2 regions of the Streptomyces sp. NPDC038135 genome follow, and region 1 is predicted to be linked to the other one. Evidence: riboswitches for the same ligand, from Rfam matches in the RefSeq annotation. Region 1 holds a riboswitch; the other holds the start of a gene.
What was found. Region 1 has a riboswitch for S-adenosylmethionine ahead of ACZ7JA_RS27890 (putative leader peptide). Riboswitches for the same ligand answer to the same signal wherever they lie in the genome.
Positions count from the first base shown of each region.

Region 2: linked by a shared signal. The riboswitch ahead of ACZ7JA_RS34255 (aminotransferase class V-fold PLP-dependent enzyme) and the one ahead of ACZ7JA_RS27890 (putative leader peptide) in region 1 are both predicted to bind S-adenosylmethionine.

Region 1 covers NZ_JBVJXS010000010.1:136,834-144,346, reverse strand. Annotated here, with positions in the region: gene ACZ7JA_RS27915 (isopenicillin N synthase family dioxygenase) at 1-629, opposite strand, end outside; gene ACZ7JA_RS27910 (LLM class flavin-dependent oxidoreductase) at 1,188-2,294, shown strand; gene ACZ7JA_RS27905 (NtaA/DmoA family FMN-dependent monooxygenase) at 2,291-3,691, shown strand; partial or broken gene ACZ7JA_RS27900 (LLM class F420-dependent oxidoreductase) at 3,708-3,842, shown strand; gene ACZ7JA_RS27895 (DUF1684 domain-containing protein) at 3,916-4,740, shown strand; SAM riboswitch class IV at 4,829-4,941, shown strand; gene ACZ7JA_RS27890 (putative leader peptide) at 4,976-5,092, shown strand; gene ACZ7JA_RS27885 (ABC transporter substrate-binding protein) at 5,364-6,929, shown strand; gene ACZ7JA_RS27880 (ABC transporter permease) at 6,933-7,513, shown strand, end outside.
Region 2 covers NZ_JBVJXS010000014.1:227,690-235,202, reverse strand. Annotated here, with positions in the region: gene qcrC (cytochrome bc1 complex diheme cytochrome c subunit) at 1-727, shown strand, start outside; gene qcrA (cytochrome bc1 complex Rieske iron-sulfur subunit) at 724-1,782, shown strand; gene qcrB (cytochrome bc1 complex cytochrome b subunit) at 1,779-3,410, shown strand; gene trpD (anthranilate phosphoribosyltransferase) at 3,534-4,598, shown strand; SAM riboswitch class IV at 4,683-4,799, shown strand; gene ACZ7JA_RS34255 (aminotransferase class V-fold PLP-dependent enzyme) at 4,980-6,350, shown strand; gene ACZ7JA_RS34250 (Lrp/AsnC family transcriptional regulator) at 6,377-6,658, opposite strand; gene ACZ7JA_RS34245 (rhomboid family intramembrane serine protease) at 6,655-7,398, opposite strand.

The DNA of each region.
Region 1 (7,513 bases):
TGCAACAGCGCGAGATAGCCGTAGTCCTTGTGCGCACCCACGCCCTGGTCTGTGCCCTCGGCGACGCGCGGCGGATAGTGCACGATCTTCACGTGCACGGCCGCCTCGTCGTCGAACCACTGGTCGAAGTAGCCCTCGTCCTGCCCGAGCGCCGCGGCGAGCGCCCGCAGCACCTCACGACTCACCCGCAGCGCCTCCGCCTGCCAGCGCAGCACGATGTCCCGCAGCTCCGGTAGGGCGGAGGGCCATTGGTTGGGGCCGATCAGGCGCAGATAGTCGGGATCGTCCGGGCCGGTCTCGAGCGCTGCCCGCTCCGGGCCGATGTCGATCTGCTCGCGCCAGTCGGCGCTGCCCCCCGTGTATTCGGTGCCGGTGCGCGTATAGCCGCGGAACTGCGGTGAGTTGAGGTTCTCGATCTCCAGCCGCTGCTCTTCCGGCAGCGCGAAGAAGCGGCGGGCCGCGCTCAGTACCTCTTCCCGCAGTGCCGCTGACACACCGTGCCCGGTGACGTAGAAGAAGCCCACCTCGTGGGCGGCGGAGCGGAGTTCGGCGAGGAGAGCGTCACGGTCCGCGTCCGGGGCGCGGAAGCGGGAGATGTCGATGACAGGCAAGGCTGTGGACTGGGCCATGGGAGATTCCTTCACGGCAAGGCCGACACGCGCGCTCCACAACTACGCCCTGAAAATGTCTAGTTGAGGGCGAAAGGAGGCAGCAGGCAGAAAGAGATGAACGAGATCGCGAGCCGTCGAATGGCGGTCAGCAACAGACCTGGTCGAACTGGTCGGCGCGGCGGCTCACCCAGAACGGGTCGAGCAGCACCGTGTGTGCCGTGCCAGTGGTCTCCATGGCCGGATCAAAGCACACTCGGAAAGATGAGTCCACCATGCGTCCCAGCGGGCGAGACGGCCCTGCGCCCATGGTCGACCTTGACATTCAGCGGGGTGGACGACATACGTTGAACGGGGAAGTTCCTGACAGGTGGAGGCTTCGATGCACGTACTGGGCACGGCACCGCGCGGTGCGTGCACTGGTGCGCGGCTGATCACCCGGCGGCATGTCGACTACTGCCGCACCTCCTCCGCCGTTTGTCCTTCCGTGCACGTCTGACCCCTGCCGGCTGTCTCGTCGTGGCCTGTGGCCGCGCGCGCTCGCGTTTTCGTGCTCCCGTGTTCCCGGAAGGAACCCCATTGTCCGGCTCTGCCCTGCACCTCGCCGTCGAGCTCGACGGCGACGGCGCCCACCCCGCGGCCTGGCGCCGCGCCGCCCACTCCCCCGATCAACTGCTCACGCCGCGCCGCGTGGCCCGGGTCGCGGCCATCGCCGAGAACGCCGGGTTCACCCTGATCACCCTGGACGACGGCGTGCTGCCGCCGAGCGCCGCACCGGATCCGGTGGGCCGGATCGGCGCAGTCGAGCGGGCGGCTTTCGTCGCGGCGTCCACGAGCACCATTGGGATCGCGCCGGTCGTCCCGGTCACGTATGCGGAGCCCTTCCACGTCTCCAGTCAGTTGGCGTCCCTGGACCACATATCCGCCGGTCGCGCCGGGTGGGTGGTGACGGAGGAGGAGCGTCCCGAGGCGGCCCGGGCCTGGGGGCGCCCGCTCGTCGCCGGCGCCGACGCGCGGGCCCGGGAGTCCCGTGACGGGATCGAGGTGGCCCGCGCCCTGTGGGACTCGTGGGAGGACGACGCGGTCGTCCGGTCCGTGGCCACCAGCCGCTACCTCGACCGCGAACGGCTCCACTACGTCGACTTCACCGGTGAGACGTATGCCGTCAAGGGCCCGGCCATCGTGCCGCGCCCGCCCCAGGGGCAGCTTGTCGTCCTGGGCCGTCCGGACCGGGTTCCCGACGCACAGCTCGACGTCGCGCTCGTCACAGGGCGCGACCTCGCGTCGGTCGCCACGGCCGCCGCAGCCGCCGGTACGCCCCGCGTCTTCGCGGAGGTCGAAGTGGCACTGGACACACCTGAGGCCACAGCCGCCGAACGCGTCGCAGATCTCGAACGACACGCGGAATGGACCGACCGGGGAAGGCTGCGGCACATCGGCCCCGCCAACCAACTCATTGCCTTGCTTAGTGAATTGGGCCGTCACGTCGACGGCGTACGGCTGCATCCGCTGGTGCTGGACGAGGACCTGTCCGTCCTCTCCCGCCTCGTCCTGCCGGACCTGTCCGAGCGGCGTCTTGTCGCCCGTCCGGTGCCCGGCACGTCCCTGCGCTCGACCCTGGGTCTGCAGCGCCCCGCCAACCGCTTCGCCACCGCCGCCGCGGCCGCCCCGGAGGACGCCCGATGACCCGCACCGACCCCCTCGACGTCCCCCGGCCCGAAGCCCAGCTCCACTTCGGGGTGTTCTTCCAGGGCGTCAACCACTGGACCATCTGGTCCGCCCCCGACAGCGGCTCCCAGATCGACCCAGCCTCCTTCCGCCGGGTCGCCCAGACCGCCGAACGCGGCCTGTTCGACGCCTTCTTTCTCGGTGAGGGGCTGCGGCTGCGTGAGGTCGACGGCAGGATCCACGACCTCGACGTGGCCGGACGGCCGGACGCCATCACCCAGCTCGCCGCGCTGGCCGCGGTCACCCGCCGCATCGGCCTGGTCTCCACGTCCAACTCCACCTTCAACGAACCCGCCGATCTGGCCCGCCGCCTGTCCGGTCTGGACCTGCTCTCCGAGGGCCGCGCCGGCTGGAACGTGGTGACCACGGACAACGCCTGGACCGGCGCGAACTTCCGCCGCGGCGGCTACCTCGACCACGCCGACCGCTACCGGCGCGCCGAGGAGTTCCTCACCCTGGCCCGCGCCCTCTGGGACGGCTGGGAGGACGGGGCAGTCGCCGACTCCATCGGCGCGCCCGCCTGGGCGGCGCCCGGCGCCGTACGCCAAGTGCGGCACAAGGGAACGCAGTTCGACCTCGACCTCGCTCCGACCCTGCCGCGCAGCGCCCAGGGTCATCCGGTGATCTTCCAGGCCGGTGACTCCGGTGAGGGGCGCGACTTCGCCGCCCGCAACGCCGACGTCATCTTCTCCGCGCACGGCACCGACTTCGACGACGCACTGGCCTTCGCCGACGACATCCGGCGCCGGCTGCGCGCGGTCGGGCGGCCCGAAGACGATCTGCGGATCCTGCCCGGCACCGAGATCATCATCGGCGCCACGGAGGAGGAGGCTCAGGAGAAGAAGCGCTGGGTCCGGCTCCAACAGGTCACCCATGCAACGGCCTTGGGGATCGCCGGGCTGCTGTGGGGCATCGACCTGTCGGACCACGACGCCGACGGCCCCTTGCCCAAGGAGGACCCGGTCGTCACCGAGAACGACGGCTCCTTCGGTGCTCGGCGCGTCGCCGACCCGCGTGCCGTCGTCGCGGAGTGGCGGGCGAAGGCGGAGGCGCACGGCTGGTCGCTGCGCGAGACCGTCATCGCGCTGGGCCCGCAGCGCGGGCACGTCGGCACTCCGTCCGGCCTCGCCGACAAGTTCGCCCACTATGTACGGCACGGCGCGGTCGACGGATTCAACGTCACGCCGTACCTCATCCCCGACGGCCTCGACGACATCGTCGACCTGCTCGTCCCGGAACTGCAGGAACGCGGGATCTACCGCACCGAATACACCGGCAACACCCTGCGCGAGAACCTCGGCCTGCGCGCACCCCTCACCCACCGGTCCGCACCGCGCCAGCGGCAGGCGGGCTGAACCTCCGGCCCGGCGCGACGAGAAGACGTTCGAGGCCGAGGTGCGCCGTCACGACGCGGGCGCCACCGAGGTCGTGTTCTCGGTCACCGAGATCGCGGGAGCAGCCGACCGCCGACGCACCTGGCGACTCCTCGGCGAACTGGCCGGCTGAGTACACCCGTCGGCCCGACAACCCCTTGCATCCCCTGCCCGAAGGCACCCCCGGCACAAAGGAGATTCCCCATATGACCACCGAGGCCACCACCACGGACCTCCACGCCTTCACCGAGACCTGGCTGGAGTGGTACCGCAGCCAGGATGCCCGGCTCGCCGCCCCGCACGGATTTCTGGCGGTCACCGGCCTGCACTGGCTCGACGACCGGCCCCAGCGCTTCCCGGACGCGCCCGGCTCGTGGCACACCGGCCCCGAAGGCGTCGTCGTGGACCTCGACGAGGGAGAGGAGCTGGTCGTCGACGGGACGCCGGTGCGCGGCCAGCACCGCTTCGGCGTGCTGCCCGAGCGCGGCGGCGTCGACGCCGTCTGGGGAGACGCCGTCATCGAGGTCGCCAAGCGCGGCGGCAACGACATCGTGCGCCCCCGGCACCCGGACGCGCCGCTGCGCACGGCTTTCACCGGCACGCCCGCCTACGCCCCCGATCCGCGCTGGGCCGTGCCTGGCCGCTACATCCCCTTCGACACACCGCGGCCGACCACCGTGGGCGCCGCGGTCGAAGGCCTTGAGCATGTGTACGACGCTCCGGGCAGGGTCGAGTTCGAGCTCGACGGGCGCCCGCTGTCGCTGACCGCATTTCCCGGCCCTGGTGCGGGACGGCTGTTGGTGCTGTTCACCGACGCGACCTCCGGGGTCACCACCTACGCCGCCAACCGGTCCCTGGCGCTCGATCCGCCCGCCGCCGACGGCACGGTCGTCCTGGACTTCAACCGCGCCGCGAACCTGCCGTGCGCCTACACGGACCTGGCCACCTGCCCGCTGCCCCCGGCCGAGAACCGGCTGCCCGTGGCGATCGAGGCCGGCCAGAAGATCCCCCGCGAGCGTGGAGGCTCCTGAGCCGGACGCACTCACGCCCCGACTCCCCTGACGGAGCGTCCTTTTGCGCCATTGACGCACGCCAAGACCGCTCCGTAGGATCACGAACGGCATTGAGTGTCAGCGTCAAGCCCTGGCTCGCTGACCGGCAACCCTCCCGCGCGGTGGGGTGCTCCAGGTGAAAGCCCGGCGGGATCACCGACGATCCCGCAAGCGCGTGGCCCCGTGACCGGGGCCGGATAGGCGGAGGACCGATATGCGGCACGGTGGTGACCTCAGCGCCCGTTTCGCCGGCGCCACCGTGTTCTCCCGGCTCTCGCGTCGGCGCCACATCGACCTCAAGCGCTCGACCAGCTGTCTCTGTCAGGCCTGACGGGTCTTCCCGCCCCAGGCCGCGGTACGACACCTGTCGTCGCCGCACCCGCCTGCGCCTGATCTCCGCCTGCCTTTGATCCTCCCTTTTCCCTCTGATCCCCGCCTGCACAGCGCCCCCTCGGCACCGGCGTCGCGCCGGCCGGGGCCGCATGCCCACGCACGGCCATGCCTCGTACGGCGTCCGTGCCTGGTGACACGAGTTGGAGAAGCCCTCCGTGACTGCACTTTCCCATGTCAGATCCTCCCGGTGGGCGGCACTGACCGCCCTTGTGACCACCAGTGTTCTGCTGAGCGCCTGCGGCTCCGGCGGCGGCGATTCCGGCAGCGGCGCCGGGCAGCCCAAGTCCGGCGGCACCCTGACCTTCGCGGTGGGTTCGGACGCCGGCTGCGTGGATCCGCAGCAGGTCGCCAGCAACGAGACCATCTACTCGGTGCGCCAGGTCGTGGACTCCCTGACGGACCAGGACCCCAAGACCGGCAAGATCGTGCCGTGGCTGGCGAAGAGCTGGGATGTCAGCTCCGACGCCACGACGTTCACGTTCCATCTGAGGTCGGGCGTCACCTTCAGCGACGGCTCGAAGCTGACCGCGCAGGTGGTCAAGGACAACTTCGACGCGGTGCCGAAGCTCGGCGCCCTGGGGACGCTCGCCGAGGGCTATCTGAGCGGCGTCAAGAGCACCACCGTGGTCGACCCGCTCACCGTGAAGGTGACCTTCAGCCAGCCCAACGCCCAGTTTCTTCAGGCCACTTCGACACACTCGCTGGGGATCGAGTCCTCGGCGAGCGTGAAGAAGACCCCGCAGCGGAAGTGCAGCGAGGGGGTGATCGGGTCCGGGCCCTTCGTGCTGAAGCAGTACGTGCAGAACCAGTCCCTCACCCTCGCCAAGCGCACCGGATACGCCTGGGGTTCCTCGCTGTGGTCCAGGAAGGGCGAGGCGTACCTGGACAAGCTGGTGTTCAAGGTGGTGCCGGAGGCGGGTGTGCGGGCCGGCAGCCTGCAGTCCGGCCAGGTCGACGCCGTCTCCAGCGTCGGCAAGGCCAACGAGGCGGCCCTCAAGGGCGGCCAGGTCACCCTCCAGCGACGGGCCAACCCCGGCGTCGTGTTCGGTCTCGGCCTCAACAACTCACGGCCGCTGCTCAAGGACGCCAAGGTGCGCCAGGCGATCCTGTACGCCGTTGACCGGCAGCAGATCGCCGACACCGTGTTTCCGACCGGCACCCGCCCGGCCACCAGCGTCCTCGCGCACACCACGCCCGACTACACCGACTTCGCCTCCGGCCTGACCTTCGACGCCGCCGCGGCCAAGTCCTCGCTGGACGGGGCCGGCTGGAAGACCGGCAGCGACGGCATCCGCGCCAAGGACGGCAAGAAGCTCAGCCTGACCATCAAGTGGTTCCCCAACGCGGCCACCAACCAGCCCGCGCTGGAGCTGATCCAGCAGCAGCTCAAGGCCGTCGGCGTCGAAGTGGTTCTCAAGCAGCTCCAGATCACGCAGTTCGCCCCGACCCTCCAGTCGGGTGACTACGACGCGGTGTGGGGCAACGTGACCCGTGCCGACCCCGACATCCTGCGCAGCTCCTTCTCCACCAAGCTGGCCAACTTCTACCGCCTGCCCGTCAGTTCCCTTGACACCGCCCTGTCCGACCAGGCCGCAACCGTCGATGGGGCCAAGCGCAGGCAACTGGTCACCCAGGCGCAGCGGTTGATCGTGCAGAACGCCCACTACGTGCCGGTGGTTGAGCTCCAGACCCAGTTGGGCGTGGCGAAGAAGGTGCACGACCTGAACTTCGACGCCTCCAGCCGGATCCAACTGCACGACACCTGGATCGGCTAGCGCATGCGCCGCTATGTGATCAAGCGGCTGGCCCAGGCGGTCGGGGTGCTGTGGGCGGCCTACACGGTCTCGTTCCTGGTGCTGGACTATCTGCCGGGCGACCCGGTCACGGCGATGGCCAGCGCTGGTATGGACTCGGGGCAGGTCGACCCGAAGCAGCTCGCCGCCCTGCGGCACGAGTACGGCTTCGACAAGCCGGTGCTGGTGCAGTACGCCGAGTACCTCGGCCGGGCGGTGCGCGGGGACTTCGGCGACTCGGTGTCCACCGGTCGGCCGGTGACCTCAACGCTGGCCGATGCGCTGCCGCAGACGCTGCAGCTGACCGGCGCGGCCCTTTTGCTCGCGGTGCTCCTCGGCGGCGGTCTGGCGGTGCTGGCGACCTACACCGCCCAGCGCTGGCTGCGGCAGCTGCTGCTGTCGCTGCCGCCGCTGGGGGTGTCCGTCCCGACGTTCTGGGTGGGGCTCCTGCTGGTCGAGTTGTTCTCGTTCCGGCTGCGCTGGTTCCCGGCGTTCGGCAACGACGGATTCAAGGGGCTGGTATTGCCGGCGCTTACGCTGGCGGTGCCGACGGGCGCGCAGGTCGC
Region 2 (7,513 bases), on a different contig from region 1:
CGCCGCGTTCGCGCCCGCGAGCAAGGCACAGGCCGATGAAACCTCCCAGTCCCTGACCATCAAGGAGGGCAAGAAGCTCTACGAGGTCGGCTGCGCCAGCTGCCACGGCACCGGTGGCAAGGGCTCCTCCGACGGGCCGAGTCTGGTCGGCGTGGGCGCCGCGGCCGTCGACTTCCAGGTCGGCACGGGCCGCATGCCCGCCTCGACCTCGCAGATGGCGCAGATCCCGCGCAAGAAGGTCGTGTACACGCAGGCCCAGATCGACCAGCTCGCCGCTTACGTGGCGTCGCTGGGCGCCGGCCCGAACGTGCCGACGAAGCAGCAGTACGGCCCGGAGGGCGCGGACATCGCCAAGGGTGGCGAGCTGTTCCGCACCAACTGCGCGCAGTGCCACAACTTCACCGGCAAGGGCGGTGCCCTCACCAAGGGCAAGTACGCGCCGAGCCTCGAGGGCGTGGCCCCCAAGCACGTCTACGAGGCCATGCAGACCGGCCCGCAGAACATGCCGTCCTTCCCCGACACCACGATGTCGGAGAAGAACAAGAAGGACATCATCGCGTACCTGAACGCGGTCAACGGTGACGAGACGGTCAACCCGGGCGGCCTCGAGCTGGGCGGCCTCGGGCCGGTCAGCGAGGGTCTGTTCGCCTGGATCTTCGGTCTCGGCGCACTGATCGCGGTTGCCGTGTGGGTCGCCGCCCGGACCGCAAAGGCCAAGAAGTCATGAGTAGCCAAGACATTCCAGAAGAGAACCTGCCTTCGGCGCAGGACCACGCGCACGGCGCCGTGAGCGTCGCGGACGAGGCGAACCCGTTCGCGGACCCGGGGCTGCCGCCCCACGAGCACCGGATCCAGGACATCGACGAGCGGGCCGCCAAGCGGTCCGAGCGCGTCGTGGCCCTGCTGTTCACGGTCTCGATGCTGGCCACCGTCGGCTTCATCGCCTCGTACGTGACGATCACGCCCGACACCTCGGTCTACATCTTCCCGATCGGGCACATCAGCGCGCTGAACTTCGCGCTCGGCCTGACCCTGGCCGTGGCGCTGTTCTGCATCGGCGCGGGCGCGGTCCACTGGGCCCGCACCCTGATGTCCGACGTGGAGGTCGCCGACGAGCGGCACCCGATCGCGGCCTCCCCGGAGGTCCGCGCCAAGGTCCACGCGGACTTCCGCGAGGGCGCCAAGGAGTCGGCGCTCGGCCGTCGCAAGCTGATCCGCAACACGATGCTCGGCGCGCTCACCCTGGTGCCGCTCTCCGGCGTCGTCCTGCTGCGCGACCTCGGTCCGCTGCCCGGCACCTCGCTGCGGCACACCCTGTGGGCCAAGGGCAAGCTCCTCGTCAACATGAACACGAACCAGCCGCTGCGTCCCGAGGACGTCGCCGTCGGTTCGCTCACCTTCGCCAGGCCCGAGGGCCTGGAGGAGACCGACGAGGACTTCCAGAACGAGATCGCCAAGGCCGCCCTGATGATCATCCGGCTGCAGCCGGGCAACATCAAGGACAAGCGCGAGCTCGACTGGTCGCACGAGGGCATCGTCGCCTTCTCGAAGATCTGCACCCACGTCGGTTGCCCGATCTCGCTGTACGAGCAGCAGACGCATCACGTCCTGTGCCCGTGCCACCAGTCCACCTTCGACCTCTCCGACGGTGCCCGAGTGATCTTCGGCCCCGCCGGTCACGCCCTGCCGCAGCTCCGCATCGGCGTGAACGACGAGGGTTACCTCCAGGCGCTCGGCGACTTCGAGGAGCCCGTCGGTCCTGCATTCTGGGAGCGCGGATGAGCACCAACGGAAACAACGAGCGACGCGGCAAGGCGCCGGCAGGCGAGCGCGTCGCGGACTGGGCCGACGGCCGGCTGGGGATCTACTCCCTCGCCAAGGCCAACATGCGCAAGATCTTCCCCGACCACTGGTCGTTCATGTTGGGCGAAGTGTGCATGTACAGCTTCATCATCATCATCCTCACGGGTGTGTACCTGACGCTGTTCTTCCACCCGTCGATGAACGAGGTGGAGTACCACGGCAGCTACGTCCCGCTGCAGGGCCAGCTGATGTCCGAGGCGTTCAACTCGACCCTGCACATCTCCTTCGACGTGCGCGGTGGTCTGCTCATCCGGCAGATCCACCACTGGGCCGCGCTGATCTTCCTCGCGGGCATGTTCGTGCACATGATGCGCGTGTTCTTCACCGGCGCCTTCCGCAAGCCGCGTGAGATCAACTGGCTGTTCGGCTTCCTGCTGTTCGTCCTGGGCATGTTCACCGGCTTCACCGGTTACTCGCTCCCGGACGACCTGCTCTCCGGCACGGGTGTGCGCTTCACCGAGGGCGCGATCCTGTCCATGCCGATCGTCGGCACGTACATCTCGTACTTCCTCTTCGGCGGCGAGTTCCCCGGCCACGACTTCGTGGCCCGGTTCTACTCGATCCACATCCTGCTGCTGCCGGGCATCATGCTCGGCCTGATGGTGGGCCACCTGATCCTGGTCTTCTACCACAAGCACACGCAGTTCGCGGGTCCCGGAAAGAGCAACAAGAACGTCGTCGGCATGCCGCTGCTGCCGGTGTACATGGCCAAGGCCGGAGGCTTCTTCTTCCTGGTCTTCGGCGTGATCGCGGCCATCGCCGCGGTCACCCAGATCAACCCGATCTGGGCCATGGGCCCCTACCGGCCCGACCAGGTGTCCACCGGCGCCCAGCCCGACTGGTACATGGGCTTCGCCGAGGGTCTGGTCCGCTACATGCCGGGCTGGGAGATCAACTTCTGGGGTCACACGCTCGTCCTGGGCGTGTTCATCCCGCTGGTCCTCTTCGGCCTGGTGCTCGCCGCGATCGCGCTCTACCCGTTCATCGAGTCCTGGGTCACCGGGGACAAGAACGAGCACCACATCCTGGACCGCCCGCGCAACGCCCCGACGCGCACCGCGTTCGGCGTCGCCTGGATCACGGTCTACATGGTCGGCCTGGTCGGCGGTGGCAACGACCTCTTCGCGACCCACTTCAGCCTGTCGCTGAACGCGGTCACGTGGTTCGTCCGGATCTCCTTCTTCGCCGGACCGGTCATCGCCTTCATCGTCACCAAGCGGATCTGCCTCGGCCTGCAGCGCCGGGACCGCGAGAAGGTGCTGCACGGCCGTGAGACGGGCATCATCAAGCGCCTGCCGCACGGTGAGTTCATCGAGATCCACGAGCCGCTCAGCCAGGAGCAGCTCCACACCCTCACCGCCCACCACCAGTACGAGCCGGCCGAGATCGGCCCGACGGTGGACGAGAACGGTGTCGAGCGCAAGGTGAAGGGGTCCGAGAAGCTGCGCGCCAAGCTCAGCAACGCCTACTACGGCGAGGACAACCAGATCCCGAAGGCAACCGTCGAGGAGTACCGGGAGATCACCAGCGGCCACGGCCACCACTGATCCCCGAGCGTCGCCACGCCACAGTCGAAGGGCCCCGTCCGGCTTGCGGACGGGGCCCTTCGCCGTGTCCGGGGCTGGATAGGGTGGGAGCACACCGTTGTGCGACGACACCCAGGAGCGGCTATGAGCGCTGTGACCCCCGCTGGAGGCGACACCGCGGCGGGCCGTTCCTGGCCCGCCCTGCTGAACGGCCTGCTGGACGGCCGGGACCTGTCCGCCGACGACACCGCCTGGGCCATGGACCTCATCATGCGCGGGGAGGCGACCGACGCCCAGATCGCCGGGTTCATGGTGGCGCTGCGCGCCAAGGGCGAGACGGTGCAGGAGATCACCGGACTCGTGCGGACCATGTACGAGCACGCCAATGTGATCGAGGTGCCCGGGCCGGCCGTCGACATCGTCGGCACCGGCGGCGACGGCGCGAAGACGGTGAACATCTCCACCATGTCGTCGATCGTCGTCGCCGGCACCGGCACGAAGGTCGTCAAGCACGGCAACCGCGCCGCGTCCTCCGCCTCCGGCTCCTCCGACGTGCTGGAGAAGCTCGGCATCAACCTGTCCCTGACCCCGCGGCGGGTCGCCGAGGTCGCCGAAGAGGCCGGCATCACCATCTGCTTCGCGGTGAAGTTCCACCCGTCGCTGCGCCATGTGGCGGCGGCGCGCGGCCAGTTGGGCATCCGCACCACCTTCAACGTGCTCGGCCCGCTGACCAACCCGGCCAAGGTGCGCGCCCAGGCGGTCGGCGTGGCCGATCCGCGCATGGCGCCGATCGTGGCCGGGGTGCTGGCCGAGCGCGGCAACTCCGCCCTGGTCTTCCGGGGCGACGACGGGCTGGACGAGCTGACCACCACCTCGACGTCCCGGGTGTGGGTGGTCCGGGACGGCGAGGTCGCCGAGGAGCGCTTCGACCCCCGGGACGCCGGCATCGAGCTGGTCCCCGTGGAGGCGCTGCGCGGCGCCGACGCCTCGTACAACGCGGAGGTGGCCCGGCGCGTGCTGGACGGCGAGCACGGTCCCGTCCGGGACGCGGTGCTGCTGAACTCGGCTGCGGCGCTGGTCGCCCTGCGGCCGTCCGGCGAGCCGCTCACCGAGCAGCTCCGGGCCGGCATGGCGAGGGCGGCGGAGTCCATCGACAGCGGTGCGGCGAAGCGGACGCTGGAGCGGTGGGTGGCGGCCAGCAACGCCTGACCCGCCCCGGTGCGGCGCGAGGCGCGGTCCGGATGCCGGACCGCGCCTTGCGCATAGAAGATCGTGTGGCAGGATACTGAACCAGGTCATGAGTGACAGCCATTCGGCCCCGGCCGGCTGTCCGGCAACCCTCCGTCCGTGGCGGGGTGCCCCGGGTGAGGACCAGGTCGTGGGCAGCGAGGTCCACGGCAAGCGCGGACCCCTCGCGCGGCTCCTGAAGGAGCGCGGGACCAGGGGTCCTGGTCGTCGAGGGAGCCTTCTGTGAGCAAGCGAATGCGATAGGGCGTAGAGCCCCGCCTCCGCGTACCCCTTTTCACCTTCCGCCGTGCTCGAGCCGTACCGCTCGCACGGTGATTCCAGCCTGCCTCACGGGAGTTCACCATGTCCGTCTCCACCGCTGCCGCCGTCCAGACCATTTGTGGCGAGCTGCCCGTTCTGGGCCGCGACGTCTCCGTCCCGCTCGTCACGGGCGGCGAGGTCGCCTACGCCGCGCTCGACTACGCCGCCAGCGCCCCCGCCCTGCAGCGCGTCTGGGACGACGTCGCCGCCTACGCGCCGTACTACGGCAGCGTCCACCGCGGCGCCGGCTACCTCTCCCAGCTCTCCACCGACCTGTTCGAGAACGCCCGCCGGACGGTCGCCGGATTCCTCGACTGCCGCGCCCAGGACCAGGTGGTCTTCACCCGCTCGACCACGGACTCCCTGAACCTCCTCGCCCGGGCGCTGCCGGCCGGCTGCGAGGTCTTCGTCTTCGAGACCGAGCACCACGCCGCCCTGCTGCCGTGGCGGGACGCGCGGGTGACCGTCCTCGACGCGCCGCGCACCCCGCGGCAGGCCGTGGAGACGCTGGAGCGGGCCCTCGCCGACCGCGACCCGTACGGCCCGGCCCTGGTGTGCGTCACCGGCGCCTCCAACGTCACCGGCGAGCTGTGGCCGGTGCGCGAGCTGGCCGCCGCGGCCCACGCGCACGGGGCCCGGATCGTCCTGGACGCCGCCCAGCTCGCCCCGCACCACCCGGTGTCCGTCCGGGACCTGGACGTCGACTGGGTGGCCTTCTCCGGGCACAAGCTGTACGCGCCCTTCGGCTCCGGCGTGCTGGCCGGCCGCGCCGACTGGCTGGCCGCGGCCGAGCCGTACCTCGCGGGCGGCGGCGCCAGCCGCAGGGTCACGCGGCGCGAGGACGGGGGAGTGGACGCGGAGTGGCACGAGAGCGCCGCCCGCCACGAGGCCGGCTCCCCGAACGTCATCGGCGCCTACTCCATCGCCTCCGCCTGCAAGGCCCTCACCGAGGCCGGCTGGGAGGCCCTGGTGGCCCGCGAGCAGCACCTGATCGCCCGGGTCCGGGCGGGTCTCGCCGAGGTCCCGGAGGTCAGGGTGCTGTCGCTGTTCGGCGACGACGCCCCGCGGGTCGGCGTGATCTCCTTCGTGGTCGAGGGCTGGAACAGCTCCCACTTCGCCGCCGCGCTCTCCGCCGAGTACGGCATCGGCGTCCGCGACGGCCTGTTCTGCGCCCACCCGCTGGTGCGCACCCTGCTGGGCGGCGACCCCGGGGCGCCGGGAGAGTGCGGGGCGCCCGAGGCCGCGCCCGGCGAGAGGTCCCTGAACGCGGTCCGGGTCAGCTTCGGGGCGGGCACGCCCGACGAGCACGTCGAGCGCTTCGTCGACGCGGTGCGGGAGCTGGTCCGCGACGGCGCGCGCTGGCGCTACCGCACCGAGGACGGCCGCTGCGTGCCGGTGCGCGACCAGGTCTGAGCCGCAGGCGCGACGTCAGGCGGCGTTCACGAGTCGAGGCCGATCGCGAACGCCGCCTCCAGGTCGTGCTGGGAGTAGGTGCGGAACGCGACGTGCGTGTCGGTGCCCTCCACGCCGGGGATCTTGCTGATCCGCCCGGGGATGACGTCGGCCAGGTCGTCGTGCCGCCGCACCCGCACCATGGCGATCAGGTCGTAGGTGCCCGTGACGGAGAAAACCTCGCTCACCGAGTCCAGCGAAGCGATCTGCTCCGCGATCTCGGGGATCCGGTCCACGCTGGTCTTGATCAGGACAATCGCGGTGATCACGGTTGGTTCTCTCCCTCGGGGGCCGGGGCCGGTGCGGTCCTCACTCTAGTAGTCGGCCCGTAGCGCACCCACGCGTAGCCGAAGCCGAGGCCGAAGCCGATCAGGTGGGCCAGGTAGGCCACCCCGGGACCCTGGCCGGCACGGCCCGCCGCGAGCCACTGCAGGGCCGCCCAGAAGGGCAGCACGACCCAGGCCGGGAAGCGCAGGGGGAGGAAGAACAGGAAGGGGAGGAGACTGGTCACACGGGCACGTGGGAACAGGTAGAGGAACGCTCCGAGAACCGCCGAGATCGCCCCCGAGGCGCCCACCAGCGACTGTCCGGAGGCGGAGTTGGCGGCCGCGTAGCCCAGCAGGGCCAGGTAACCGCAGCCCACGTAGAAGAGGGTGAACTCGACCCGGCCCATCCGTTCCTCGGTCATCAGCCCGAAGACGAAGAGGAAGAGCATGTTCCCGAGCAGATGCACCCAGCTGCCGTGCACGAACAGCGCGGTGACCGGGGTCAGGGCCGCCCGGAGCGAGGGCTCGAACAGCTCGGCCGGGACCACGCCCCAGTGCCGGAAGTACGCCCGCTGCGCCGCGAACAGCGCGCCGCCCGAGCCGTACGCCGGGGTGAGGCCGGAGGCCGGGCCCAGCACGAAGATCACGGCGCACAGGACGAGGAGGACGTACGTCATCGGCGCGGAGACGCCCCGGACCGCCCGGAACGCATCCCGGGCCGCCGTGCCCCAGGTGCGGATCATGACTACAGAGCATGACGTAACGGGACACAGGTCGACAGATCGCCTCGCCGCCGTGGACGGACGGGCGGCGATCGACCGGCAGGCCGTAGGGTTACGAGCCACACGCGTCGGGGAG